DNA from 4 places in the Bradyrhizobium sp. NBAIM14 genome. Region 1 is predicted to be linked to each of the others. Evidence: predicted binding sites of a transcription regulator. Region 1 holds the regulator's gene; each other region holds the start of a gene.
The links. The regulator LexA, encoded in region 1, represses DNA repair genes until DNA is damaged. The targets are predictions, from matches to a motif close to TGTTCNNNNTGTGTTCNG.

Region 1 (7,103 bases):
CGGCGAAAGGCGGCTTCGATCTCGGCGTCAGACGCAAATTGCCGGAGGTTCGCCTGCGTGAGCCCCTCGAGGACCGCCGCAAGATGACCGGGATCGACTTCCTCAGCCTCCTCTCCGGCGTCGCTCAACGCCAACATGGCGCGTGCAATCTCGTCCTGGCTATCCGCAGGAAGCCGCCGCACGGCCTTCAGCGCCTTTTCGAGCAGTTCTGTCATTGGCAGAAGATAAGCCGGGTCGAGACCAAAAGGAAGTGTGGTTCCTGGCTGGCAAGGGAGGCCTTTTGCTTCAGCTCCTCCGCTCGGCTAGAACTTGCCGACCCAGTCCTGATTTGTTGCGGAGTTCGCCCGTGGCCCTGATGCCGGTTTCTGACGCGCTTGCCGCGGTGTTGGCCGGCGTCGAGCCGCTGGCTGAACAGATGGTTTGCCTCGACGAGGCCTACCATCGTGTGCTAGCCCGCGATGTCGCGGCGCGGCGCACGCAGCCGCCGGAGGCGATGTCGGCGATGGACGGCTATGCCGTGCGCACGGCCGACGCGGCAAACGATTCGAGGTTGACCGTCGTCGGCGAGGTCGCGGCGGGCCGGCCGCTCGCGGGAAGCGTCGGCCCCGGCGAAGCCGTGCGGATCTTCACCGGCGGCGTCGTTCCCGACGGCGCCGATGCCGTCGTGATCCAGGAGGACACAGCTGCCGACGGCAAACATGTGACGATCAAGGAAGCCGCCATTTTCGGCCGGCACATCCGCCCTGCAGGCGTCGACTTCCGCGAAGGCGACGTGCTGCTGCGCAAGGGAATCCGCCTCACCGAGCGCGATCTCGCCCTTGCCGCCGGAATGAATCATCCGCATCTCGCCATCATCCGCCGCCCGAGGGTTGCCGTTCTCGCCACCGGCGACGAGCTCGTGATGCCGGGCACCACGCCTGGTCGCGGCCAGATCGTCTATTCCAACGGCTATGCCCTGCATGCGCTCGCCCGCAGCGAGGGCGCCGAGACCATCGACCTCGGAATTGCCGCCGATACACTGGAGGCGACGTCCGCCGGCATCCGCCGCGCGCGCGAGAGCGGCGCCGACATCCTGATCACGACCGGCGGTGCCTCGGTCGGCGACCACGACCTGGTCCAGCAGGCGCTCAAGGGCGAAGGCATCGCGATGGCGTTCTGGAAGATCGCGATCCGGCCGGGCAAGCCGATGATGCACGGTCGGATAGGCGCGATGCGCGTGATTGGCCTGCCCGGCAATCCCGTGTCGTCCTACGTGTGCGCCTTCCTGTTCATGGTCCCCTTGATTCGCGCCCTGTCGGGCCGTTCAGCGATTCATCATCGGCGCGAGCGCGCCGTGCTGGGCCGCGATCTCGCCGCCAACGACCAGCGCGAGGACTATCTGCGTGCGCGGCTGGAGGAGCGCGACGACGGCACGCGCGTCGCCCTTCCGGTCAGCCATCAGGACTCCTCCCTTCTTGCGAATCTCGCTGCGGCACAGGTACTTCTGGTGCGCGCACCGTTCGCGCCGAAGGCCGAGGCCGGCACGCCTTGCGAGGTGCTCCGGCTGCCCGTCTGAGCCGCCCAGCCACACGCATTCCGCGAGCTTGGCCGCGTTCACCATAAATTAAGCAGTTGCGGAACACATATCGAACATATAGTGTCCGTTCATGATTTGTTTCGAGGATGTAGCGGCTTAGTGCCGGCTTCATCGTGTCGGAATCGAACGACATCAACCGGGGGACTTTGGTCGAGATGTTGACGCGCAAACAATACGAGCTTCTGCGGTTCATCAGCGAACGTCTGAAGGAAAGCGGCGTGCCGCCGTCCTTCGACGAGATGAAGGATGCGCTCGACCTGCGCTCGAAGTCAGGCATCCATCGCCTGATCACTGCGCTCGAGGAGCGCGGCTTCATTCGCCGCCTGCCCAACCGCGCCCGTGCCATCGAGGTGATCAAGCTGCCCGAGCTCCAGGCCGCCGCCGGCAATCGCCGTGGCTTCACCCCGAGCGTGATCGAGGGCAATCTCGGCAAGGTGCGCGCGAGCTCCAGCCCGCCCGCGGACGAGGGCGAGCGCCCCGTCGCGGTGCCCGTGATGGGCCGCATCGCCGCCGGCACGCCGATCGAGGCGCTGCAGACCCGCAGCCATACCATCAGCGTGCCGCCGGACATGCTCGGCTCGGGCGAGCACTACGCGCTCGAAGTGCGCGGCGATTCGATGGTCGAGGCCGGCATCCTCGACGGCGACATGGCGCTGATCCAGCGCAACGAGACCGCAAATACCGGCGACATCGTGGTGGCATTGATCGACGACGAGGAGGCCACGCTCAAGCGCTTCCGCCGCCGCGGCGCCTCGATCGCGCTCGAGCCCGCCAATGCCGCCTACGAGGTCCGCATTCTTCCGCCGAACCGCGTGAAGATCCAGGGCAAGCTGATCGGGCTTTACCGGAAGTACTGATAACGGAAGTCTCAAGCGCCGCGCGCGCTGCGATCGGCATCGTCGATCCAGGATCGGAGCGGATACTTGCCCGCTCCGGCCGGTCTCTCGCGCCGGCTGTCCGGTCCATCTTCCCGCGCGACATTCCCCCGCGCAGGCGCGCAGCCATTTCTGCTTCGCCGGTAGAGTTGTGCCGGCAGTGCTGATAGCTCCGGCCGAATGCAAGGACGCGAGGTTTGTTCCTATCGAATCCGGGAAAGATAATGTGATCGCGCGCTGCGGACGCGAGCCGCAGATTTGCCCATAACCGAGCAGAGCGTTGTATGCTTCCACTCTGATAGAGGCCTGCGCCTCGAAAGAGACGCGGGTCGCTATCCCAGCATGAGGAGCACCCGATGTGTGACTACAGCCTGCATGCCGTCGCGACGCGCCCCGCCGAAGTCGGCGAGACGATCGTCACGACAACCTTCCGCGGCACCTCGACGCGCGGTTTCGCTTCCGAAGCCGATCCCTCCGTCGCGGTCTGTCTGCTGCCGGGGACGGAGCTCGCTTTCGCCGACAATGTCCGCTACGACAACCGCTGGATCTGGACGCGCACCGTGAACTCTCGCGTCGGCAAGTTCGGCAAGATCGACCCGCACATTCCCGATCGCCATCATGACGCGATCGAATTCCCCGACGGCAAATACGTGCTGGTGACGCAGCTCGTCGAAGGCCAGCGCGCGACCGTGCTGCAATTGCCGGTGACGCAGCCAGCCCCCGAGCGCGAGCACAAGCCGCAGATCGTCGCCGACACGCGGCCCACGATCACGCGCCTGCCGATCGGCTGACGCCCTTCGGCCGACAGGCCGAGCCCGGGATTGAAATTGCCGTCGCCGGCCGAGGCCGGCGAGCCCGGCAAGTTTGTGTTTCAGGACATTCGATCGGCGAGCCCACCGCCGCGCCTCGTCGTCGCACGAAGTTTGGGCCGTGCTGCCCGCATTTTGAACGTCCGCTCCGCAGCCAAATGACCGATGCTGTCGTGGTTTGAGGCGGCGGACACGCTCGATGAAGACCTTCATTCGCGTCGTTGAACTTTGGGTACCCGACCGGACGCGCAGGCGGCTGGAATTCGGCGGCGGCCTCTACGACGATGGGCTGTCCGCGTTCAAAGCCGTCAGCGAAGAGCTGCACTTCGGATATGACGAGGGACTTCCCGGCAAGGCCTGGGCCTGTGGCCACCCCGTCATCCTCACGAAATTCGCCAACTCCTATTTCAAGCGGACCGATCAGGCCGCTGCGGCCGGCCTCACCTGCGGCGTGGCGGTGCCGGTGTTCGCGGGCGAATTCCTGCAAGCCGTGCTGGTGCTGTTCTGTGGCGACGACGAGGCGCACGTCGGCGCGATCGAACTCTGGCACAACGATCCTGATCTCTCGCATGAGATGGGGCTCGTCGATGGCTATTACGGCACCGCGGACATGTTCGAATTCAACTCCCGCCACACCAGATTTCCGCGCGGCTTCGGCCTGCCCGGACGCACCTGGAAGGCGGGCCTGCCGCTGATCATCAAGGACTTGCACGACGCCAAGAGTTTCCTGCGCTGGGAGGACGCCGCCAAGGTCGGGATCAATCTCGGCGTCGGCGTGCCCTACCGAACCGGTACCGACCAGACCTGGGTTCTGACATTCCTCTCCGCGCAGGCAACGCCGATTGCACGACGCTTCGAGATCTGGGTCCCGAACGAGGACCGTTCGGCGCTGGTCTTTCGCGCCGGCGATTGCAGCGCGCAGACCGACCTCGCCGCACGCTATGCGGCGCAGTCCATCGCCAGGGGCGAAGGCAGCATTGGCGGCGCCTGGGCCGCCGGCATGCCCGCGCTCAACGACGATCTCACCCGTGACGGCTCGATCGCCGGCTCCGAAGCCTGCGCAGCCGGGCTGAGCCGAATGGTGGCCCTGCCGGTCATCGGCAACGGAAGGCTTGACGCCGTGCTGGCCTGGTATTTGTGATCCGCGTCAATCGTCGGCCTGCAAGTCGGCCTCCGATGGCGTTGCGTCCCGGTTGCGGGGCACGGCCGCCTTCGGCACGAGGCTGCCGTCGAAATCTCCCTCGCCGGCGCCGGCCGGCAGCCAGGGACGGCTTGCTCCCCTCGTCCTCACCGCCTGCACCGGAAAGCCCTCGCCGCGTCTCGTCAGAGCCAGTGCGCCCTGACTGGCAAGACCCGCCCGATCGACCACCATCGCCGCGCAATCGGGTGGCGCAGGCCGCGCCGTCACCACCAGCGCGGCGCGGCTGCAATCATCGGCCAGCGCGTCGATACGCGTCGCCAACGCGATCAGTCGTCCGTCCGCGAGCGGCGCCACGCAGCCGGTCTCGTCACACGACACCCCACTCGCCAACGAGGCGTTGCCGGCATCGCGCGGATCGGCATCGGCAGCCAACCACTCCTTCAGCAGGAAGCTGTCCTTGCTGGCGCGGATCACCTGCAAGCGCCCATCCCCGCCCCGGATCGCGACGCTCGCGCCATCCCCGGCAATCAGGATATCGGGCTGCCGCACCGACAGTCCCCAGAGGATCGCTGCCAGCAGCACCAGGGCGCCGGACCAGCGCAAGGGCGTGCGCAACAGGCCCATCACGATGAGCCCGAGGCTCGCTGCGATCAGCGGCGCGATCCCGAAGGCGGGAATGCGGCCGACGGCGCCCGGCAGGGCCGCCACCCAGCGCGCGACCAGGACCATCCACTCGATGCCGATCCCCATCAACCACCAGAACACGCCGTCGAGCCCGAAGGGCGCCGCGAGCAGCCCCAACAGCCCGGCCGGCATCACCAGCGCCGAGACCACCGGCATGGCGCCGAGATTGGCGAGCACGCCGTATGGGGTCACGCGATGGAAGTGGAAGGCGGCGTACGGCGTGGTCGCGAGCCCCGCGATCAGCGAGGCCAGGAACAGCATCGCGATCTCGCGGCCGCCCCACAACGCGATCCGCGCCGTCGCGGAATGATCGGGCGAGGCGAGCAGGTTCGGCATGCCGATCTGCACCAGCGCCACCAGCCCGAGCGTTGCCGCAAACGACATCTGGAAGCTTGGATGCACCAACGCCTCCGGCGCGACCGCAAGCACGATCAGCGCGGCAACCGCCAGCGTGCGGAAGGTGATGGCGCGGCGGTCGACCATCACTGCGATCAGCACCACCGCCGTCATGAAGAACGATCTTTGCGTCGCAACCTCCGCGCCCGACAGCAACAGGTAGAACGCGGCCGCGACCAGCGCCGCGGCGGCCGACCATTTCTTGATGGCAGAGCCGGCCGCCAGCCCCGGGATCAAGGCCAGCAGCGCGCGCACCGCGAAGAAGACGACGCCGGCGACAACCGCCATGTGATAGCCGGAGATCGACAGCACATGGCCGAGTCCCGAGACGAACATGGCATCGTTCACGGGCGCGGTGATCGCATCGCGCCGCCCCGTGAGCAGCGCCGTCGCAATCGCGCGGTTATCGCCTTCGAGCGTTGCGCGGATGCGCGCATCGATCGCATCGCGCAGGCCCTGCATGAAGGCCGCGTAGCGCAGCCGCAGGCCGCCAGCATCCGGCGGCGTGGACGCCGTGATCGCGCCCATCACGAAGCCGGAGGCGCCGATGCCCTGGAAGAACATGTCGCGCGAGAAATCATAGCTGCCGGGGCGCACCGGCGAGATCGGCGGGAGCAGCCGCGCCTTCAGCTGCACGAAGCTGCCAACCTCAGGCGCCGTGCCCTTGCGCACCGAGAGGCGGACGCGCTCGAGCTTGACGTCGCTGCGCTGCGCCTCCATCGCGCTGACGCGCAGCACGAAACGGTCGGTGCGCTCGCGGATGTCGCGCGCTTCCACGAAGCCCGACAGCGACACCGAATAGAGCGGTTTTGCCAAAACGGTGTGCGCGATACGCGCGGTCTTCCAGGTCGCCACGGCAAAACCAGCCGCGACCGCCGCGAGCATGATGGCGGGCGCAAACAGCCGGCTCCGCCGGAGCAGCACCGCGCCGAGCATCAGCGCGATGGCTGTGGCGGCAACCACCCACAGCACCGGCTCATGATCGGCGGCGAAATAAAGCGCAATGCCGCCGCCGAAGGCGACCGGCACCCACGGCAACAGCCGGCCAGGCCCGGCCTCGCCCCGAGCCCATTGGCGCAGCGTCTCGATGATCGCCGGCCAGATGCCGAGGCCCGCTGGCGCCAAGCCGCCGGCCGGGGCGGCGCGGCCGACCGGCCACATCCCGGCAACTCCCTGGGACCGTCCTGGCCGGCCCGGCTCCGCCATTCCCCTGCACCTTACGATACGCGACGGCTGCGGAGGCTACCGGACCGTGCGGCTGCACGAATAGCGGTACGGATCGGGAACAGGCGAAGAGCGCCCTACTTTTCTCCGGGCTGGCGCCCGTTGCTAGATCAGCGGCGCCTGCGAGGAGGCGTGGTGATTGACGATCTTCCACTCGCCGTCCTCGCGGATGATGACCCAGCTCATCTTGACGACGAGATCATCCCGCTCGCCCGCGAGATCGAACGTGATGGTCGCGGCCATGTTGATCAGATCAGGGCCGGCCTGCGCGGCGTGCACGTCGGAGAAGGTCGCGCTCGGCCTCCCCCAGCGCGGCAGGCCGTTGAAATAGTCGGCGACGCCATCTCGGCCGCGATAGAGCTTCGGATTGGAGCCGAAGAAGAACGCGTTCCTCGCAT
Region 2 (7,103 bases), on a different contig from region 1:
GGTCAGCATGCCCAGCGCCAGCACGTCGACCTTCATCATGCTCAGTGCATCGACGTCATCTTTGTCCCATTCGATGAAGGTGCGGTCGTCCATCGCGGCATTGCCGATCGGCACATAGGTGTCGAGCCGGTCCTGTGTCAGCACATAGCCGCCGACATGCTGGGACAGATGGCGCGGGAATTCGATCAACTCGGTCGCAAGCTCGACCGCGAGGTTGATCATGGGATTGTTCGGATCGAGCCCGGCCTGCCGGACCTGCATGTCGTTGAGGCCCTTGCCCCAGCTGCCCCAAACGGTGTCGGCGAGCGCGGCAGTGACGTCCTCGGTCAGGCCGAGCGCCTTGCCGACGTCGCGGATGGCGCTGCGCGGGCGGTAGTGGATGACGGTGGCGATGATCGCGGCGCGGTGGCGGCCGTAGCGGCGATAGACATATTGCATCACCTCCTCACGGCGCGAATGCTCGAAATCGACGTCGATATCGGGCGGCTCCAGCCGCTCCTTGGAGATGAAGCGCTCGAACAAGAGGTCCACCTTGGTCGGATCGACCGAGGTGATGCCGAGCACGTAGCACACGGCCGAATTCGCCGCCGAGCCGCGCCCTTGGCACAAAATGTTCTGGCTGCGCGCGTAGTGGACGATGTCATGCACGGTGAGGAAGTAATGCGCGTATTTCAGCTCGGCGATCAGCGCGAGCTCCTTGTTCAAGGTGGCGCGCAGCTTGTCGTCGATCTTGCCGCCGAAATATTTGTCGACGCCCGCCCAGGTCAGGTCCTCCAGATGCCCCTGCGCGGTCTTGCCCGGCGGTACCGGCTCGTCGGGATATTGATACTTCAGCTGATCGAGCGAGAACTCGATTGCGTCCGCAAAGCGCATGGTCTGCGCAATCGCCTCGGGAAAATCGCGGAACAGCCGCGCCATTTCACGCGGCGTCTTCAGGAAGCGCTCGGCATTGGCCTCTAACTTCCGCCCAATCGCCTCGATCGTGGTCTTTTCCCGGATGCAGGTCAGCACGTCCTGGAGCGGACGGCGGCGGGGATCGTGATACAGCACCTCATTGGTTGCGAGCAGCGGCACCTTTGCCTTTGCGGCGAGATCATCGAGCCGCAAGAGGCGACGCTTGTCGTCGCCGCGATAGAGCAGGCTCGCCGCCAGCCACACGCCCTCGGCACGGCTCGCCTTCAGCTTTGCGAGGACATCCAGCGCCCGCGACAGCTCGAGACGATGCGGCAGCGTCAACACCAGGAGCTGGCCTTCCGAGAATTCCAGGAGATCGTCAAGCCTGAGATGACACTCGCCCTTTTCGATCCGCGTGATGTCGTCGCCGCGCTTGCCCCTCGTGAGGAGCTGGCACAGCCGGCCATAGGCGGCGCGATCGCGTGGATAGACCAGGATGTCGGGCGTGCCGTCGATGAAGACGATGCGGGCGCCGATCAACAGTTTCGGCTTGTGCAGCACCTCGTCATTGTCGAGCTCGTTCCAGGCGCGCACCACGCCGGCGAGCGTGTTGTGATCGGCAATGCCGATCACCGGAATTCCTAAAGCGCTCGCCTGATGCACATAGGCGCGCGGATCCGAGCCGCCGCGCAGGAAGGAGAAATTGGTGGTGATGCCGATCTCGGCATAGCTAAGCGTATTCATGCGAAGAGACCGTGCACATACCAGCCGGGAGACGCAGGCTTGCCGTCACCGTCGAACACCTCGCCTTCATAGAGACCGTCGCGAAAGATCCAGAAGCGCAGGCCTTCGGCATCCTCGATGCGGAAATAATCCCGCGTCAGCTGCTTGCCGTCCTGCCGCCACCATTCCATCGCGATGCGCTCGGGCCCCTCTACCCGCACCACCGCATGCAGCGCGCGCCGCCAGGTGAATTGATGCGGCGGACCGTCTGGCACGGTCGCGAACGGCACCTTGATCGGCTCCGGCTTGTCGAACAGCCGCAAGGGACGCAGCGGCGGCTCGCTCGCGACGCGCGCCGGCCATTCGGCCTGCATGGCAGCAGCGAGATGATGCTGCGCCGATGCGGCCAGCACCGCGCTTTCGGGGATGTGGGTATCCTGCGGCAGGTGCACGACGACACGCCTGCCGCCGATCCGCGCGGCGATGCGGTCGATCAGCGCCGCGAGTTCGTCATTGTCGTGGACATGGGCATCGAGATCGCGCTGCTCCTGCACCACGATCTCGGTGCGGCTCGCCGACAATCGCACCATGTCGAAGCCGAAGCCGGGATCGAGGGGATCAGCGAGTGCATCGAGCCGCTCGCGGAACAAGCGGTCGACCACGGCGCTTCTGGTCACGGGACGTCCGGTCTCGACCGTGATCGTGCGCACCACGCCGTCGGTGCGGAAGAACGCGGCTTCAAGCCGCCGCGCGCCTTTGCCCTGCTTCTCCATGGACGCGATCAACGTGTCGGCGAGCCGCGACAGCGTCATCGCGATCATGGTGTCGGTCGCGATCGGCTCGGCAAAGCGTTTTTCCACGATGTAGTCGGGCGGCGGTTTGCGCGGGCTGATCGGCGCATCGCCCTGCCCCAGCGCATGGGCGAGCAGCGTGGAGAAGCGCGCGCCGAACCGCGCCGTGATCTCGGAGGCGCTGCGCGAGGCGACGTCGCCGATGGTCTTCAGCCCGGCGCGGCGCAGGCCGGTGGTGATGGCTTCACCCGCACCGAGAGCGGAGACTGGAAACGACCTGATCGCCTCCGCCTCGCCGCCATCGGCCACAATGGTGCCGGATACCTGCCGCGTCAGCGTGCGGGCGCAGACCGAGGTGCCCGCGATCGCCGCGCTGACGGCAAAGCCTTGCCAGTCGAGCGCCCGGACCAATGTCCGCAACAGCGCGGCCTCGCCGCCGAACAGATGCGCGCAACCGGTGATGTCCAGGAACAGCCCGTGCGGCGGATCGAGCGCCACCAGCGGCGTGAAGCGGTCGCACCAATCGGCGATGTCGCTGATCGTCTTCGTATCGGCCACGGTATCGGCGTCGAACACACGCAAATCCGGGCACATCGCCCGCGCATTGGCCAGCGGTTGGCCGATATACAGGCCGAGGCGCTCGGCGGCCTCGTCCAGCGCATGGATCACCAGCGCATTGTTGTCCTTGATGACGACAATGCTCGGCTCATGGTTGGTTTTACCCAGCCCGGCGCTGCTGAAGAACCGCTGGATCCTGTCGATGGGCAGGCGCGGCAGCCACAGGCTGAGGATACGTCGACGGTTCACTGAACTGGCACTCATCACAATTCCATTCCATGATCCACCGGCCGCAGGGGCCATGACGATTGCGCAAGAGCTCGGCATCGAACACCGGCGCGCCCCAGGCACTCCACACCGAGCCCGGCGGCGAAGGCGCCGCACGCAGCATCCATCGTGTCTCCGCGGTCGAGGGCAGCGGCTGCGCGGCCATCCGCAGCAAGAGGCCGGTCACGCCCGAGCCTTGCGCGGCCAGCGTCAGCTTGCGGCTCGCCACCAGATCGAACTGCCTGGTCTCGCCCCAGAGCTCGAGCACGACGGCGCCCAGCGCATCGCAGGCGAGCGCGTCGGCCGAGGTGCGTAGCGCGCTCTCGACATCGGCGGCGCGCACCATCACCACACAGCGCGGATCGAGGCCGAGCTCGGATAGCCCGCTCATCGACAGCGCGCCGGTTTCGAGCTCCGAAAAATCCTGCCGCACCCACAATAGCGGCCGGCGTGCGCTCACGCGTCCCGCAAGGCCCATGACAAACCCCGTCGCGGCCGCGCCCTGTCGCCCCTCGCAAAACACCTCGTGGATCGCCGCGCGCGCGAGCCCGCCCTTCAGCGCGGCGTCGGCCGCGCCATGGCCGAGTACGATGCGATCGCGCGGATGCACGACTTCCGCCGTCTCGATGCGCTCGATCTGGCCGCGCAGGATCGCAAGCGCGCTCATACGTGCGCCGCTCATGCTCGCCGCTCCTCAGAGGTGATTGCCGATGGCTCTCAAAAAGAGAACCAGCGGCTGGCTCATTTGTTCATGATATGTTCTAATATAAAGCTAACGGCGCCGGCAGAGTCAATCGAATTGGCGCATCCAAAGATTCATGAGCGGAATCAAAGAGATTCAAACATGGACGTACAACGCAAGCTGGAGATTCTGGCGGATGCCGCCAAATACGACGCATCCTGCGCCTCCAGCGGTACCGAGAAGCGGGATTCCAGCGACGGCAAGGGCATGGGCTCGACCGCGCCGGGCATGGGCATCTGCCATTCCTACGCGCCGGACGGACGCTGCATCTCCCTGCTCAAGGTGCTGCTGACCAACGCCTGCAATTACGATTGCCTTTATTGCGTCAACCGCGCCTCCTCGAATGTCCCACGCGCCCGCTTCACCATCGACGAATTGGTCAGGCTCACGCTCGACTTCTACCGGCGCAATTACATCGAGGGCCTGTTTCTCTCCTCCGGCATCATCCGCAGCCCTGATTACACGATGGAGCAAGTGGTGAGCGTCGCGCGAAAACTGCGCGAGGAGCATCATTTCCGCGGCTACATCCATCTGAAGACCATTCCCGAGGCCGACGACGCGCTGATCGCCGAGGCCGGCAAATATGCCGACCGCCTTTCGATCAACATCGAGATGCCTGAGGAGACGAGCCTGCAGCAATTCGCGCCGGAGAAGGACGTGCGCGCGATCCGCCGCACCATGGGCCGGCTGCGGCTGAAGCTGGACGAGGCCGAGGAGAGCCGCAGCGCCAAGACGAAGGCCAAACCGCAGCGCTTCGCGCCCGCCGGACAAAGCACGCAGATGATCGTCGGCGCAGATAGCGCCTCCGATCACACCATTCTCCACACCAGCGCCAATCTCTACGGCGCCTACCGGCTGCGGCGCGTCTATTACTCCGCCTTCAGCCCGATCCCCGATGCCAGCCGCGCGCTACCCCTGCGCGCGCCGCCGCTGCTGCGCGAGCACCGGCTCTACCAGGCCGACTGGCTGATGCGGTTCTACGGCTTCGATGTCGGCGAGATCGTCGACGACAGCGCGATGCTGCCGCTCGACATCGATCCCAAGCTGGCCTGGGCGCTGCGCCACCGCGACCGCTTCCCGCTCGACGTCAACCGCGCCAGCCGCGAGGAGCTGCTGCGCGTTCCGGGCTTCGGCACCAGGACGGTCGAACGCATCCTCGCGACGCGGCGCACCACCACGATCCGCCTCGCCGATCTCGCGCGGCTGCATGTGCCCCGCAACAAGGCGCTGCCGTTCATCGTCCTCAGCGATCACCGTCCCTCACCGCATCGTCTCGATGCCGCCGGGTTGATCGAACGGTTCAAGCCGAAAGCAACGCAACTGGGATTTGGCTTCTGATGCAGTACATCATGCTCGACACCGAAACCGATTTCGACGGCTGGCGCAAAGCCGCGCGCAGCCTCGTGCTCCATCACGTGCCGCCCGGCGCGGTCACCTGGACCGTGCAGGGCCACGAAGCCGAGCTGTTCGCACCGTCCTCGCCGTCTCCGATCCTCGAGGTGAACGACGGCACGTTCACCGTCTCGGCAAAATTCGTCGAGCTTGCCAAGGCGGCGATCCTGCATCGCGACGGCGAGCGCTTTGCGATCCTCTATCGCTTGCTGTTCCGGCTGAAGGAAAATCACGATCTCATCGAGGTCGCGACCGACCCCGATGTCGCGCTTGTCACGGCCATGGCGAAAGCGGTCTATCGCGACGAGCACAAGATGCATGCCTTCGTGCGCTTCCGCGAGATCGGCCGGGAACGCCAGGCGCACTACGTCGCCTGGTTCGAGCCGGAGCATCACGTCGTCGAGCTCGCCGCGCCGTTCTTCGCCAAGCGCTTTGCCGACATGCCCTGGTCGATCCTGACGCCGGACCTCTGCGCGCATTGGGACGGCCATGCGCTCTCGTTCACGCCGGGCGTCAGCAAGAGCGAGGCGCCGGGCGAAGACCGGCTGGAGGAAACCTGGCGGCGCTACTATGCCAGCATCTTCAATCCGGCCCGGCTCAAGGTGAAGGCGATGCAGGCCGAGATGCCGAAGAAATATTGGAGGAACCTGCCCGAGGCTTCGATCATTAAGCCCTTGATCGAGGACGCCGAGCGCATGACCGGCGCCATGATCGCCAATGCCGCAACCGATCCGCACAAGCCTCAGAAGCGGCCGGAGGCTCCGATGAAACGCAAGTCAGCTGCCGACGATCTCGAAACGCTCCGCGAGGAGGCCGCGCATTGCCGCGCCTGCCATCTCTACAAGGACGCGACACAGACCGTGTTCGGCGAAGGGCCTGAGAATGCCAACATCATGCTGGTCGGCGAGCAGCCCGGCGACAAGGAAGACCTCGCCGGCCATCCCTTCGTCGGCCCGGCCGGGCAAATGCTCGATCGCGCACTGGAGGAGGCCGGCGTCGACCGCAAGAAGGTCTATGTCACCAACGCGGTGAAGCACTTCAAATTCGTGCCGCGCGGAAAGATCCGCCTGCACCAGAAGCCGAACACACCTGAGATCCGGGCGTGCCGGCAATGGTATGAGCGGGAAGTTTCGACAATCCAACCGGATCTCATCGTGGCGATGGGCGCCACCGCCGCGCAAAGCGTGTTCGGCAAGATCACCCCCATCGGGAAGAACCGCGGCCGGTTGATCGATCTTCCCGAAGGCCGCAAAGCGCTCGTGACGGTGCATCCGTCCTATCTGCTGCGGCTGCCGGATCCCGAAGCCAAGGTTCTGGAATATCGGCGCTTCGTCGAGGATCTGAAGATCGCCGCCGGCCTGCAGAAGAAGGCCGCACGGGCTGCGTGAATACAGCGGGAAATGGCTTCACGCCGTTGTTGACGATCCGATCTCTTAAATAGACAAGTGCCTGTGGAATGCACGGGCCCTTTCATCTGTGCTTCGGACCCGGTCCTACGACGCCGCGAGCTGCTCCTCGACCAGCTTCACCCAATAGGACGTGCCGTAGACGATCGCCTCGTCGTTGAAATTGTAGGCGGGGTGATGCAGGCCGGCGCTGTCGCCGTTGCCGCAGAAGATGAAGGCCCCGGGCCGCGCTTCCAGCATGTAGGCGAAATCCTCGCCGCCCATCAGCGGCGCCATCTCGTGGACATGGGCCTCGCCCGCGACCTGCGTGGCGACGCGCCGTGCCACTTC
Region 3 (7,103 bases), on a different contig from region 1:
CAATACCCCGGTTCTTCGGGCGCGTTGCGCGACCTCAGGCCCGCGATCGCCGCGCTGAAGGCCAAGGGCGCACTCGCGATTCTAGCCGCCGACCTCCTCGCGCTGACGCTGCTCGCCTCGCCCGGCGAGCTCGGGGCCGACATCGCCATCGGCTCGGCCCAGCGCTTCGGCGTGCCGATGGGCTATGGCGGGCCGCACGCCGCCTATATGGCGGTGCACGATGCGCTGAAGCGTTCGCTGCCCGGCCGCATCGTCGGCCTCTCCATCGATTCCCGCGGTGCGCCGGCCTATCGGCTCGCGCTGCAGACCCGCGAGCAGCACATCCGCCGCGAGAAGGCGACCTCCAACATCTGCACCGCGCAGGTGCTGCTCGCCGTGATCGCCTCGATGTATGCGGTCTATCACGGTCCCGAGGGCCTGGCCCAGATCGCACGCAACGTGCATCGCCGCGCCGCCGTGCTCGCGACCGGCTTGCGCAAGCTCGGCTTTGCGCCTGCCAGCGAAAGCTTCTTCGACACGCTCAGCGTCGATTGCAGCGGCAAGCGCGAGGAGATCGTCGCGCGCGCTTTGGCCGAGAAGATCAATCTCGGCATCAGTGATACCGCCCTTCGCATCGCGCTCGACGAGACCACGACGCCCGCGACGGTCGAAGCCGTCTGGCGCGCCTTCGGCGGCAAGCTTGCCTATGCCGAGATCGACGCCGAGACGCGCGAGGCGCTGCCGGACGACTTGAAGCGCGGCACCGCGTTCCTGACCCATCCGGTGTTCCATGCGCACCGCTCGGAGACCGAGATGCTGCGCTACATGCGCAAGCTCAGTGATCGCGACCTCGCGCTCGACCGCGCCATGATCCCGCTTGGATCCTGCACCATGAAGCTGAACGCGACCACCGAGATGATGCCGCTGACCTGGCCGGAATTCGGCTCGCTGCATCCGTTCGCCCCGCGCGAGCAAGCTCAAGGCTATCACGCGCTGTTCGCACGCCTGGAGAAATGGCTCTGCGACATCACCGGCTATGACGCGATCTCGCTGCAGCCGAACTCGGGCGCGCAGGGCGAATATGCCGGGCTGCTCGCGATCCGCGGCTATCATGCCGCGCGCGGACAGGGCCATCGCAAGATCTGCCTGATCCCCTCCTCCGCCCACGGCACCAATCCGGCATCGGCCGCGATGGTCGGCATGGACGTGGTGGTGGTGTCTTGCGAGAAGAACGGCGACGTCGACGTCAATGATCTCCGCGCCAAGGCGGAGAAGCACGCGAACGACCTCGCAGCTGTCATGATCACCTATCCCTCGACCCACGGCGTGTTCGAGGAGCACATCCGCGAGATCTGCGACATCGTGCACGGCCATGGCGGCCAGGTGTATCTCGACGGCGCCAACCTCAATGCGCAGGTCGGCCTTTCCAGGCCCGGCGATTACGGCGCCGACGTCAGCCATCTCAACCTGCACAAGACCTTCTGCATCCCGCATGGCGGCGGCGGCCCCGGCATGGGCCCGATCGGCGTCAAGGCGCATCTCGCCCCGTTCCTCCCCGGCCACCCCGCGACGAAGGCAGACGCGCCGGTCGGTCCGGTCTCGGCCGCGTCGTTCGGTTCGGCGTCGATCCTTACCATCTCCTACATCTACATCCTGATGATGGGCGGTGAAGGCCTGAAGCGCGCCACCGAGATCGCGATCCTCAACGCCAATTACATCGCAGCGCGCCTCGATCCGCATTTCCCGGTGCTCTACAAGAACGAGAAGGGACGCGTCGCGCATGAGTGCATCGTCGATCCGCGTCCGCTGAAGACGACGAGTGGCGTCACCGTCGACGACATCGCAAAGCGCCTGATCGATTACGGCTTCCACGCCCCGACCATGAGCTTCCCGGTACCGGGCACGCTGATGATCGAGCCGACCGAATCGGAATCCAAGGCCGAGCTGGATCGTTTTTGCGACGCCATGATCGCGATCCGCAAGGAAATCGCCGAGGTCGAGGCCGGTCGCTTTGAGATCGCAGCCTCGCCCTTGCGCCACGCCCCGCACACCGTGCACGACATCGCCGACGACGATTGGAAGCGCGCCTACACCCGCAGCGAAGGTTGCTTCCCCGACGGCGTCTCGCGCACCGACAAATATTGGTGCCCCGTCGGCCGCGTCGACAACGTCTACGGCGACCGCAACCTGGTGTGCTCCTGCCCGCCGGTGAGCGATTACGCAGAAGCTGCGGAGTAGGATGTGTAGGGTGGGTTAGCCTCGCGGCTGCGCAAAGCGCAGTCCGCGACGCGTAACCCACCACTTCTGCGTCCGCTGAACCGAACGGTGGTGGATTACGCCTTCGGCCCTACGGCACTGCGTGCGCCGCTAGGGCGCAATCAACAACCGGCGCTCGCCATCCCACCGCCAAAGCCGTTCATTGGTGAGAAGCGTGCCGCCCCACCAACGTCGAATCGGATTGTGGCGACGGAAATCTTCGCGGCCTTCCAGAACCGCTTTGCCAAATTCGGTCAGCGACAACCGGCTCCGACGATAGGCGGCGTTGCGACCTCGCGCATCGTGCGGGGCGAGCGTCGCGAGTTTCGGATCGAGACCTGCGACCGCCGGCATCGGGCCCGACGCAAGCCCTTCGAGCAACGGACCCAGCTCCCACTGGTCGAACACGCGCGTTTCGAGCAGCCCGCCCGGCTGAAACAGTTCTTTTGTACGGTTGTGCCCCCTTGCAATCAGCTCGATAAGCCGCGCCTCCGTCGCGCCCAATCCGGTGATTGGTGACGGCAGTTCAGCTAGCAACGCTTCCAGAGCCGGCTTCAGGAAAGGTAGCCTGGGTAAATCCCTTGTCAGCAACCCGAAGCAAAGTTCAGGCGTCGGCGCCCGATACGCCTCCCAGGCCATGTTGGCTATCTCGAAGTCGCACTCTGCGATCTCCGATTCCCGCACCGTACGATCGCGAAGTTGCGGGCCGTCCGCTTCGCGCAGATCGAAATTGACCCGTCGCAGTCTCAGACAATGGGTGATCGATGGATGGGACCGCAAATAGTCCAGGATCCAGATCAGTTGCAATTGACTGTTAGGCTCAGGGTCGAACCACAGCTCGATGAACTCGACGCCATAGGTCTCGCAAAACCAAACCAGGCCAGTCTCCTTGTGTGCGAGACCGGTCTGAGGCAACCGGCCAACAAGATCGGACCACCGCACCTCCGGATCGCCCCTGTAATAGCCTCCCGTAAGATAGTCCTCGAGGTGGTGCGACGTAGGCAACGGCCCCCAAACGAACCGAAAGATCAACGGGACGACCATGTCAGCACGACCGGCATAGGTGAGACCAACGCCGGACGAACTAGTCAGAATCACACGCTTCATCGTCGACGCGCCCTCACGCAAAACGAAACGGGCACCGAAGACGTCGGCAACTCAACGTCCTCAGTGCCCGCTCCTCGCGAAAAATTTTCGCGTTAGGTCTTACTCGTCCGCCGGCTCCTCGCCGTCGGCGTCGCGCTCCGGCGTGCCGGCCAGAATCTGCTCGGCGATCAAACCGGAATTCTGGCGGATCGCGGTCTCGATCTTGGCGGTGATGTCGGGGTTGCCCTTGAGGAACGCTTTGGCGTTCTCGCGGCCCTGGCCGAGGCGCTGGCTGTCATAGGAGAACCAGGCGCCGGACTTCTCGACGATACCGGCCTTGACGCCGAGATCGAGGATCTCGCCCATCTTGGAGACGCCCTCGCCGTACATGATGTCGAACTCGACCTGCTTGAAGGGCGGGGCCAGCTTGTTCTTGACCACCTTGACGCGCGTGGTGTTGCCGACCACCTCGTCGCGCTCCTTGATCGCGCCGATGCGGCGGATGTCGAGGCGGACGGAGGCGTAGAATTTCAGCGCATTGCCGCCGGTGGTGGTTTCCGGCGAGCCGTACATCACACCGATCTTCATGCGGATCTGGTTGATGAAGATCACCATGGTGTTGGACTTGTTGATGGAGGCCGTCAGCTTGCGCAGCGCCTGGCTCATCAACCGCGCTTGAAGTCCCGGCAGCGCATCGCCCATCTCGCCCTCGAGCTCGGCCTTCGGCACCAGCGCCGCCACCGAATCGACCACGAGAACGTCGACGGCGCCCGAGCGCACCAGGGTGTCGCAAATCTCCAGCGCCTGCTCGCCGGTGTCGGGCTGCGAGATCAGGAGCTCGTCGATGTTGACGCCGAGCTTGCGGGCATAGACCGGATCGAGCGCGTGCTCGGCGTCGATGAAGGCGCAGATGCCGCCCTTCTTCTGCGCTTCCGCCACCGTATGCAGCGCCAGCGTGGTCTTGCCCGAGGATTCCGGCCCGTAGATCTCGACGATGCGTCCCTTGGGCAGGCCGCCGATGCCGAGCGCGATATCGAGCCCGAGCGACCCGGAGGACACCGCCTCGATGTCCATGGAGCGGTCGTTCTTGCCGAGCTTCATCACCGAGCCCTTGCCGAACTGCCGCTCGATCTGGGAGAGCGCGGCGGCCAGAGCTTTACTCTTGTCCATGGAAGATCCTTCGACGATACGCAGGGCAGTTGCGGACATTGGGTCGTGCTCCTTATGGCGAGGATTCGCGTGAGGGACAAACGGTTGCGAGGCAGCTCGGCGATAAAAGCAATGTACCCCATTTGTTCTCAGTTCGCAATATGTTCTTTTGCGGATTTTGTCTTTCTGACTGGACCAGGAGACAACGGAGCTGGTCGAACCGGCCATGCTGGATCGTCACGCCGTCCGCACTGTGCACAACTGAACAGACGCGGATCCATTTCTGGATCCTAATGCATCACACCGCGCGGACCCTGGCCACTATCGGTGATGAGAACGCTGACCTCGCGCTCCCACCTCCTCGCACGGAAAGAGCGCGCCATGTTGAAGCGACGACGTTTCAAGCAGCAACTGACCCTTCAGGACCGGCTGTCGGCATGGGTGAAGCAGGTCCGCGAGCAGGCGTCCAAGCTACCTCCCGGGCCGGAGCGGGACGCGCTGCTCAAGAAGGCGCGCCAGGCCGACGTTGCCAATCATCTGAACGATTGGGTCAAATCGCCGGGGCTGCAGCCGCCGGAATAGTCGCCTACGCCGGGTTCCTCGACGCGACCATGACCGGGATCAACGACGCGCGACCAGGGCGCCGTCATGTTTCCGTAATCCTGCGGCACCGAACCTTTTCGCGGTCTCGGGCCTTCTGTGGGGATGGGACCGCAACTTTTGGGGATCTCTGGTCATGACGAACAACGACACGCAGCACGATACGCTGAGGCGAAAGCCGCTGCTGGACGCCGCCCACGAGGAGATGGTGAAGTTCGAGCGCAAGGAAAACGAGTTCCGCAAGAAGGACCGCGAAGAGCGCGCCGCCGAGCTCCGTCTGCCGCTGAACGAGATCAAGGTTCATTAGGCACTGCCAGGACCGCCGTCCGGAGCGGGCCAGGCCCGCCCGCGATGCGGCACTCCGCTCTGTTCCTTGCCCGGAACCTCCGATCGGCATCGCCGGTCGGGGCGCCGCGACCGCGGATGCACCAGGTAGCTAAATACTACCAGCAACCCATTGGCGAAGCGATGAAATCGCCAGGACCCCTACTGTGCATGGGGTTGTTTTGCCACTTTTGAGAGGCAAGGCGCGCCGGCGCCTTCGATAGGACGGCCCAGCACGTCAGTTCCGTCTGCAGCAGCGCCTGCTAGAGCACCGCCAGCAAAACCAGACCTATCACCAGCACGACGAAGCCAGCCGCCGTCGCGGCGGCGAATGACCGCTCTACGTTATCCATATGATGCCACCCCGTTTCCGGCGCGCCACGTTTCCCCCATGGCTGCGCCGAACGGATAAAATCTTGCCGACGGGTGTGTCCGCAGTGGTGCGGACGGATGTCGAAATTGGGACCGGTACGGGGCCAGTGTGCGGCCTTTCGATCGCGCACCTGCCGGCGGTCCGCCTGTCAGGCTGTCGTCAGCCAGCCGGCTAGGGTCGCCCGGCTACCGGCCAGCGCGGGGCTCCTGCTCCTCCTGCGTCAGGCGCAGCGAGAAGGCGCGGATCGCGGGCGCCGCCAGCAGCACGACCGGCAGCATCGCGGCCCATGCGATCAGCCAGGACACCATCCAGTGCCGCACGAAGAGCATCGGGCTGCCGGCGGGAAAGCTGGCGATCCCCGCCGCGATCAGCGAGGTCAGCCCGGACTGGATGATGCCGAAGACGAAATGCGAGTAGCGGCGGGGAATGCCGAGCATGAGGCGCCCATGGTTGCTTGCCCGCGAGTCGGGCAAGCAAGGCACATGCCGTTAACCTAAAGCGGATCCGGCGCCGCAGGTTGGAACCGCGGCCTGCCGAACGCATCGCGTCCGGGCTCCAGGAACTTTGTTCATGGTCGGAGAACCACGGAGGCCGTGGGCGACATTTTGCTTTCTGCGGAATATTGCGACGACCAACATGTTTGCAGGCATGAGGGTGAATCGTGGGAGGTGACCATGAATCACAGGGGCGTCGAGTTCACCATCGCCAAGACGGCGATTCCCGGAATCTGGCAATGGCAGTTTCGCATCGGCGACCGGATCAAGACCGGCAAGACCGAGACCCGGATCGACCTGCTGGCGATCCGGCGCGTGCAGCTGCGCATCGACCGCGAGCTGAAGGCGATCGGGCGAAAGACGGCCTGAACCGTTTCGCCCTCTGCGCCATAGCGCGCGTCAGTCGGCGCTGGGCAGCCGACGCATGGTGAACTCGATATCGCCGCCGGGCAATTCGCGCCAGGTCTCGACCTCGCTCATATAGCCGGCCTTGGGGTAGCGGGCGAAGAAGGCCTGCGCCCGCTCCCGTGCCGCCGCCCGCGGCAGCGTGAAGGTCTCGCGCAGATAGCCATCGCCGGCGGACTGGCCGGGCTTGCCGGCCGCCTTGCGCCGGCGCGCCATCCGCTCGGCGAGATCCCGCGGACGATCGGCCATGTCCTGCCTTCCTCTGCGCACTACGCTACCGACAATGTAGGGCGCGGGCCGGATCAAGAGGAGTCCTTCCGAGGAGCATTGTGCCTCCCCGGAACGGGTCAATTGGCGGCCGTCCCGCTCTTGGCCTTCTTCGGCGCACTGGTTGCGGCCGACGACGCCTTCGGCGCCGCCGGCTGCTTCGGCTGTTC
Region 4 (7,103 bases), on a different contig from region 1:
CGCCTCGGGCAGGGCCACCACGGCGCGCTTCAGCGCCCACAGCGAGGCGCGCAGGATGTTGTCGCGGTCGATTCGCGCCGGCGAGGCGACGGCGACCGAGACCTGCGCGGTGGCGCAGATCTTGTCGAACAGCTTTTCGCGCTCCTCGGCGGTCAGGCGCTTGGAATCGTCGATGCCGCGGGGAATCCGGTCGGGATCGAGAATCACCGCGGCGGCCACCACGGGGCCTGCGAGCGGGCCGCGGCCAGCCTCGTCGCAGCCCGCGACCGGCCAGACGCCGCGCTTGATCAGCACGCGCTCGCGGCGGAAGCTGGGGGCAGCAACGGCAATGATGCCTTTCCTACCGGCAGGGACCTTCGCAGCATCGGCCGCAGATATCTTTGCCGCCTTGGCGGGCACAGCCTTCGGCGCGGCCTTTTTCTTCGGCGCGGCTTTGGCTGGGGTCTTGGCGGAGGGGTCCCGAATCATGGCCGGGATCGTGCGCCAGGGGGCTTCGCCAGCGCAACCGGGAACCCACGATATTCCCGTTATTCAGGCCGCCCGCCCTACTCCGCCAGATGCACCCGCCGGTCCTCGCCCACCTCGATGCCGGGTGCGACCACGACTTCCCAGACATGTGCATCGGGATCGGCAAAATAGCCGCAATAGCCGCCGTAATCGGTCGCGTGCGCCGCCTTCAGCAAGGTGGCCCCCTTCTCGACGGCGAATGCCAGCACCTCGTCGACCTCCTCGCGGGTCACGCAATTCCAGGCAAGCGTCATGCCGCGAAAGGTCGTGGGCCTCGGCTGGTCCTCCAAGGACGCGTCTGCGGCGAGCCGATCCCAGTGATAAAGCGCTAGCACCGGACCGCCGGTGTCGTAGAACGCAACCGCCTCGCCGGTCTCCTTCAGCCGGCGCGAGAAACCGAGCGCGTCGTAGAAGGCGATGCTGGCGCGGATGTCGTTCACACCGAGCGTGATGACGGTCAGCCGCGGCACCGGCACCGCGAGTTCCTTGAGCATGCGACACCTCTTGCACGTGTCCGCTCAAAACAGGCTGAGCTGATCACCGTTCCGCTTCGGCCGCGCAAAGTGATCAATGGTCAGCTTGGAGCGCCGCTTGTTGAGGCCGAGCCTCTCGCAGGCGATCTCGAAGCGGCGGCCGATGGTCCAAGCCATCGGTCCGGTGCCCTTCATCCGCTCGCCCCATTTGGCGTCGTAGTCGCGCCCGCCGCGCATGTCTCGGATCAGGGTGAAGACGTGGCGATAGCGGTCCGGATAGTTCGCCATCAGCCATTCGCGGAAGAGATCGCGCACCTCCAGTGGCAGCCGCAGCAGCACATAGGCGGCTTCCTTGACCCCGGCATGGGCGGCGGCGTCGAGGATGCGCTCGATCTCGGAATCGTTCAGTGCCGGGATCACGGGCGCGACCATCACCGTGGTGGGAATGCCGGCGTCCGAGAGCTGCTTGAGCGCCTCCAGCCGTTTCGGCGGCGTCGAGGCCCGCGGCTCCATGGTGCGCGCCAGCTTCGGATCGAGCGAGGTGACCGAGATCGCGACCTTGGCGAGGTTGCGCTTGGCCATCCGCTGGAGAATGTCGATGTCGCGCAGCACCAGCGCCGACTTGGTGACGATGCCGACGGGATGCCCTGCGCGCTCCAGCACTTCCAGAATGCCGCGCATGATTTTGCGCTCGCGCTCGATCGGCTGGTAGGGATCGGTGTTGGTGCCGATCGCGATCATCCGCGGCTCGTAGCCGGGAGCCGCAAGCTCCTTCTCGAGCAGCGAAGGCGCCTCGGGCTTCACGAACAGTTTCGACTCGAAGTCGAGCCCCGGCGACAGACCGAGATAGGCGTGGGTCGGCCGCGCGAAGCAATAGACGCAGCCGTGCTCGCAGCCGCGATAGGGATTGATCGAGCGGTCGAAACCGATGTCGGGGGAATCGTTGCGGGTGATCACCTTGCGCGAGGTGTCGATGGCGACACTCGTCTTGAACGGCGGCAGCTCGTCGAGGCTCTGCCAGCCGTCGTCGAAAGCGACGCGCGCCTCGGCCTCGTAACGGCCGCTGGCGTTGGACTGCGCGCCCCGCCCTCGCCGTCGGGCGCGGTCGATGGCGACGCCAAGCTCGGGGAAATCTGAAGGCGCACCCGCCGGCTCGGAGGGCGCCGTGACCGGCGGGTGCTTGAGAGCATGAGAGGATGCTGGACTCATGCAGCCAAGATAGCACGACATAGGAACAAATCAAGAACACAAACCAAAAACGTGAAAACAACCCCATGCACAGTAGAGCTGCCCAAACTTCGCGCGCCTGCCTTTGACCTCACGCAACACGGCCGTCACGACCATCCCGTTTCATGCCCGACGGATCGATCGCCCCGGAACCGGGTTGGTGACGATCGCGAAGTGAAGGTCGGCAGGAACATGACAATCCAACAAAAAACGGCCGAAGCGAGCAGCGACCTCGATCTGCTCGATCGCTATTGGCGCGCCGCCAACTACCTCTCGGTCGGGCAAATCTACCTGCTCGACAATCCGCTGCTGCGCGAGCCGCTGCGGCCCGAGCACATCAAGCCGCGTCTGCTCGGACATTGGGGCACGACGCCGGGGCTGAACTTCATCTATGCCCATCTCAACCGCGTCATCCGCGCGCTCGATGTCAGCGTGATCTATGTCTGCGGTCCCGGCCATGGCGGTCCGGGCATGGTCGCCAACACTTATCTCGAAGGCAGCTACAGCGAGATCTATCCCGATATTGCGCGCGACGCGGACGGATTGCGCAAGCTGTTTCGGCAGTTCTCCTTCCCCGGCGGCATCCCGAGCCACGCGGCGCCGGAAACGCCGGGCTCGATCCACGAGGGCGGCGAGCTCGGCTATGCGCTGGTGCACGCCTATGGCGCCGCATTCGACAACCCGGATTTGATTGTCGCCTGCGTGGTCGGCGACGGCGAGGCCGAGACCGGCCCGCTCGCTGCGTCCTGGCACTCCAACAAGTTCCTGAACCCTGCCCATGACGGGGCGGTGCTGCCGATCCTGCATCTCAACGGCTACAAGATCGCGGGCCCCACCGTGCTTGGGCGGATGCAGGACGCGGAGATCCGCGACCTCTTGCGCGGGTTCGGCCACGAGCCGCTGTTCGTCAGCGGCGACGATCCCAAATTGATGCACCAGGCCATGGCCGATGCGCTCGACGTTGCATTCGCCAGCATCCGCTCGATCCAGCAACATGCCCGCGACGGCCGCACAACCGTCGAGCGGCCGCGCTGGCCGATGATCGTGCTGCGCAGCCCCAAGGGCTGGACCGGCCCGAAGGAGGTCGACGGCAAGAAGGTGGAGGGCTTCTGGCGCGCGCATCAGGTGCCAGTCGCAGGCTGCCGCGAGAACCCGGAGCATCTCAAGGTGCTCGAAGACTGGATGCGCAGTTACGAGCCGGAAAAGCTGTTCGATGGCAACGGCGCGCTCGTTGCCGAGCTTCAGGCGCTTGCGCCCGAAGGCGTCAGGCGCATGGGCGCCAATCCGCATGCCAATGGCGGCGTGCTGAAGAAGGAGCTGAAGCTGCCCGACTTCCGCAGCTTCGCGATCGAGGTGACGCAGCCCGGCGAAGTCGTTGCGGAAGCGACGCGCGAGCTCGGCAAATTCCTGCGCGATGTCATCCGCCTCAACGCGAAGGAGCGCAACTTCCGCATCATGGGCCCGGACGAGACGGCATCGAACCGGCTCGACGCAGTGTTCGAAGCCACCGAACGCGTCTGGATGGAGCCCACCGAGCCTTACGACGTGCACCTCGCCCAGGACGGCCGCGTCATGGAGGTGCTGAGCGAGCATCTCTGCCAGGGCTGGCTGGAGGGCTATCTGCTCACCGGACGGCACGGCTTCTTCTCCTGCTACGAGGCCTTCATCCACATCGTGGATTCCATGTTCAACCAGCACGCCAAATGGCTGAAGGTGACGCGGGAGCTGCCGTGGCGGCGTCCGATCGCCTCGCTCAATTATCTGCTGACCTCGCATGTCTGGCGCCAGGACCATAACGGCTTCAGCCATCAGGACCCCGGTTTCGTCGATCTCGTCGCCAACAAGAAGGCCGACATCGTCCGCATCTACTTCCCGCCGGATGCCAACACGCTGCTCTGGATCGCCGACCACTGCCTGCGCACCTATAACCGCATCAACGTAATCGTCGCCGGCAAGCAGCCGGCGCCGCAATGGCTGTCGATGCAGGACGCGGCGACGCATTGCGATGCCGGCATCGGCATCTGGACCTGGGCGGGCACGGAGGACGGAAAGGGCGAGCCCGACGTCGTCATGGCCTGCGCCGGCGACGTGCCGACGCTGGAGACGCTCGCTGCCGTCGACCTCCTACGCAAGGCGCTGCCGGACTTGAAGATCCGCGTCGTCAACGTCGTCGACCTCATGACGCTGCAGCCGAGGGAGCAGCATCCGCACGGCCTGTCCGACCGCGACTTCGACAGCCTGTTCACGCGCGACAAGCCTGTGATCTTTGCCTATCACGGCTATCCCTATCTCATTCACCGGCTGACCTATAATCGCACCAACCATGCCGGCATGCATGTGCGCGGCTTTGCCGAGGAGGGCACCACGACGACGCCCTTCGACATGGTCGTGCTCAACGAACTCGACCGCTACCACCTCGCGATCGAGGCGATCGAACGCGTGCCGGGACTGGCGACCAAGGCCGCTCAGGTGAAGCAGCAATTCCGCGACAGACTGATCGAACACTCCCGTTATGTCCGCGAGCACGGTGAAGACATGCCTGAGATTCGTGACTGGGTCTGGCAAAACAGCGCCGGCGGCAACACGCCGGCCGAGGCCGGCGATTAGCGATGTCGGACACGGTCCTCGTCCTCAACTCGGGATCGTCGAGCATCAAGTTCGGCCTGTTCGATGTCGCGGCGGCCGAGCCCGCCCTGCTCTGCAAGGGCCTGCTGGACGAGCACGAGGCCAAACCCCGGCTGGTGGTGAAGGGCCCCAGGGGCGAAGACCTGTTCGAGACAAGCAAGCAGGCGCCGGCGGCAGCCGGCGGCCATCTGTTCGCGGACGTACTCACCTTCATCGAGGACCGGTTCGGTGGACGCAGCCTGCGGGCCATCGGCCATCGCATCGTCCACGGCGGGCCGGATTATTCAGGCCCGGAGGTCCTGACAGACGACATCATTGCGAAACTGGAGGCCTTGACGCCGCTGGCGCCGCTGCACCAGCCGCGCTGCCTCGCGCCGGCGCGAACGCTCGCGGCGATCCGGCCCGAGCTGACGCAGATCGCGTGCTTCGACACCGCCTTCCACCACGGCCTCGCGCCGCCGGCGAGCCGCTTCGCCATTCCCCGGCGATTCGAGGCGCGTGGCGTCAGGCGGTACGGCTTTCACGGCCTCTCGTTCGAATATGTCGCGGGACGCCTGGCCGAGATCGCGCCGGAGCTCGTGGCCAAGCGCACTGTCATCGCGCATCTCGGCAATGGCGCCAGCCTCTGCGCCCTGCGCGATGGCCACAGCATCGACACCACGATGGGGCTGACGCCGCTCGACGGCCTCGTGATGGGCACGCGTTGCGGTACGATCGATCCGGGCGTGCTGCTCTATCTGCAACAGCACGAGAACATGTCGGTCGAGGATGTCCAGCACCTGCTCTATCACGAGTCAGGCCTGTTCGGCGTCTCAGGGATATCCGCCGACATGCGCACGCTGCTGGCGAGCCGCGAGGCTGCGGCGCGTGAAGCCGTGGATCTCTTCACCTTCCGTGCGGCGCAGCAGGTCGCGATGATGGCGGCCACGCTCGGCGGCCTGGACTGCCTGATCTTCACCGGCGGCATCGGCGAACATGCCAAGGAGATCCGCGGCGCGATCGGCGAGCGTCTCGCCTGGATGGGCGTGCGCATCGACGCCGCAAGCAACGATGCCGCGCGCGAGCGCATCAACGGCAGCGGCAGCATGGTCGAGGTCTTCGTCATTCCCACCAACGAAGAGATGATGATCGCGCGCCATTGCGCGGCTCTGATCTAGGGCGTTATCCCGTTGCGAAAACACCCTCTCCGCAAGCGGGAGAGGGAGTGCACTTACGTTATAGCAATCAAACCTGATCTCATCATGCTTAGTGACCGCGGCCGGTCAGGAGCTGAAAAGTCCCCATCGCGACCTCGATCAGGATCAGCACCACGACGGCGATCTCCAGGCGGAGCGAGCGCTGGGTATCGATGATATCGGTCAGCGCGTTGGCGGTCTCCGACACCGCGGCAAGCTTGCGCTCGAGCGTGTCGAGGCGCTCCTTCAGTTCGTATTCGTCCTCCAGGCGCGAATAGAGCCGGTCGAGCTCGGGCTTCTCCCAGAGCACGTCGGGCTTCTCGGCGACGGCGACGCGGCCGGCGACCCGCTGCTGCACCAGCAGCGCGTTGCCGATCAATTGCAGGATACCCTTGCGCCGTTGCGGCGTGCGACCGCGCTCGGCGAGCTCCCGTGCAAACGGCTCGATGACGTCGAAGACCGCGGCGACGCGCCGCTCGTCGCGCGCCAGCGACGTGCTCTTGGCGAGTGCGTCCGCAACCAGCAGCAGCCGGTCGTCGGAGAACTTGGCGAGGCAGATCGGCCCGCCCGGCTGGATCGTCTCGCCGGCTTCCTCGTTGCAGAGCTGCGCCTGCGCGATCTCCTCCTCGTAGGGGCTGAACTCTCCGGTCACGCGCGATCTCAGGTTGTCGACGAGGACCTTCTCCTCCGACGGCAACAGCCCGATCAGCACGACGACGCCGTAGCGAAAGATCACGGCAAGGCCGGCATGAACGCGGAAGGCGGCCGGCGTCGAGGACACCAGCGTGCCGATCTCGAGGCCAGACGCGTTGATGCGGTCGCCCAGCATCAGCGCCCGGATCCGCAAGGTCGGCGCGGCCTCCTGCTTCGGCGATGTTGGCGCGGTGCCAACGGCGAGGTGATCGGCGTTCATGCAAAGTCTCTCCCGGGCAGCGAAACGTCGCCACGAAGCATTCGGGGTTAATACCGTCAGGATCGGCTTGTGCCGAAACATTCGGCAATATTACCAGCCGCGCCTGGCACATCTGGCCGCGATGAACTCGCGGCAGTTTACCATCGCACGCCGAAGCCCCTTCCGAAAGTTGCACTCGGCAGC

Region 2: the regulator LexA is predicted to act here: its motif matches at 3,980-3,997, upstream of I6F28_RS06555 (ImuA family protein).
Region 3: the regulator LexA is predicted to act here: its motif matches at 4,622-4,639, upstream of recA (recombinase RecA).
Region 4: the regulator LexA is predicted to act here: its motif matches at 2,211-2,228, upstream of I6F28_RS24790 (PA0069 family radical SAM protein).

Annotation. Positions count from the first base shown of each region.
Region 1 covers NZ_JADYVQ010000004.1:171,643-178,745, forward strand. The annotation lists gene I6F28_RS12575 (hypothetical protein) at 1-215, opposite strand, end outside; gene I6F28_RS12580 (molybdopterin molybdotransferase MoeA) at 347-1,555, shown strand; gene lexA (transcriptional repressor LexA) at 1,732-2,433, shown strand; gene I6F28_RS12590 (hypothetical protein) at 2,808-3,242, shown strand; gene I6F28_RS12595 (GAF domain-containing protein) at 3,460-4,401, shown strand; gene I6F28_RS12600 (ComEC/Rec2 family competence protein) at 4,408-6,687, opposite strand; gene I6F28_RS12605 (nuclear transport factor 2 family protein) at 6,811-7,103, opposite strand, start outside.
Region 2 covers NZ_JADYVQ010000002.1:163,586-170,688, forward strand. The annotation lists gene I6F28_RS06545 (error-prone DNA polymerase) at 1-1,638, opposite strand, end outside; gene I6F28_RS06550 (Y-family DNA polymerase) at 1,635-3,230, opposite strand; gene I6F28_RS06555 (ImuA family protein) at 3,127-3,915, opposite strand; gene I6F28_RS06560 (putative DNA modification/repair radical SAM protein) at 4,078-5,313, shown strand; gene I6F28_RS06565 (UdgX family uracil-DNA binding protein) at 5,313-6,755, shown strand; gene I6F28_RS06570 (M20 aminoacylase family protein) at 6,861-7,103, opposite strand, start outside.
Region 3 covers NZ_JADYVQ010000003.1:67,357-74,459, reverse strand. The annotation lists gene gcvP (aminomethyl-transferring glycine dehydrogenase) at 1-2,217, shown strand, start outside; gene I6F28_RS09190 (hypothetical protein) at 2,347-3,342, opposite strand; gene recA (recombinase RecA) at 3,442-4,530, opposite strand; gene I6F28_RS09180 (hypothetical protein) at 4,852-5,052, shown strand; gene I6F28_RS09175 (hypothetical protein) at 5,207-5,377, shown strand; gene I6F28_RS09170 (DUF2798 domain-containing protein) at 5,953-6,204, opposite strand; gene I6F28_RS09165 (hypothetical protein) at 6,442-6,630, shown strand; gene I6F28_RS09160 (hypothetical protein) at 6,661-6,915, opposite strand; gene I6F28_RS09155 (hypothetical protein) at 7,014-7,103, opposite strand, start outside.
Region 4 covers NZ_JADYVQ010000012.1:49,756-56,858, reverse strand. The annotation lists gene rnhB (ribonuclease HII) at 1-468, opposite strand, end outside; gene I6F28_RS24795 (VOC family protein) at 546-1,001, opposite strand; gene I6F28_RS24790 (PA0069 family radical SAM protein) at 1,026-2,189, opposite strand; gene I6F28_RS24785 (phosphoketolase family protein) at 2,400-4,814, shown strand; gene I6F28_RS24780 (acetate/propionate family kinase) at 4,817-5,989, shown strand; gene I6F28_RS24775 (RMD1 family protein) at 6,078-6,920, opposite strand.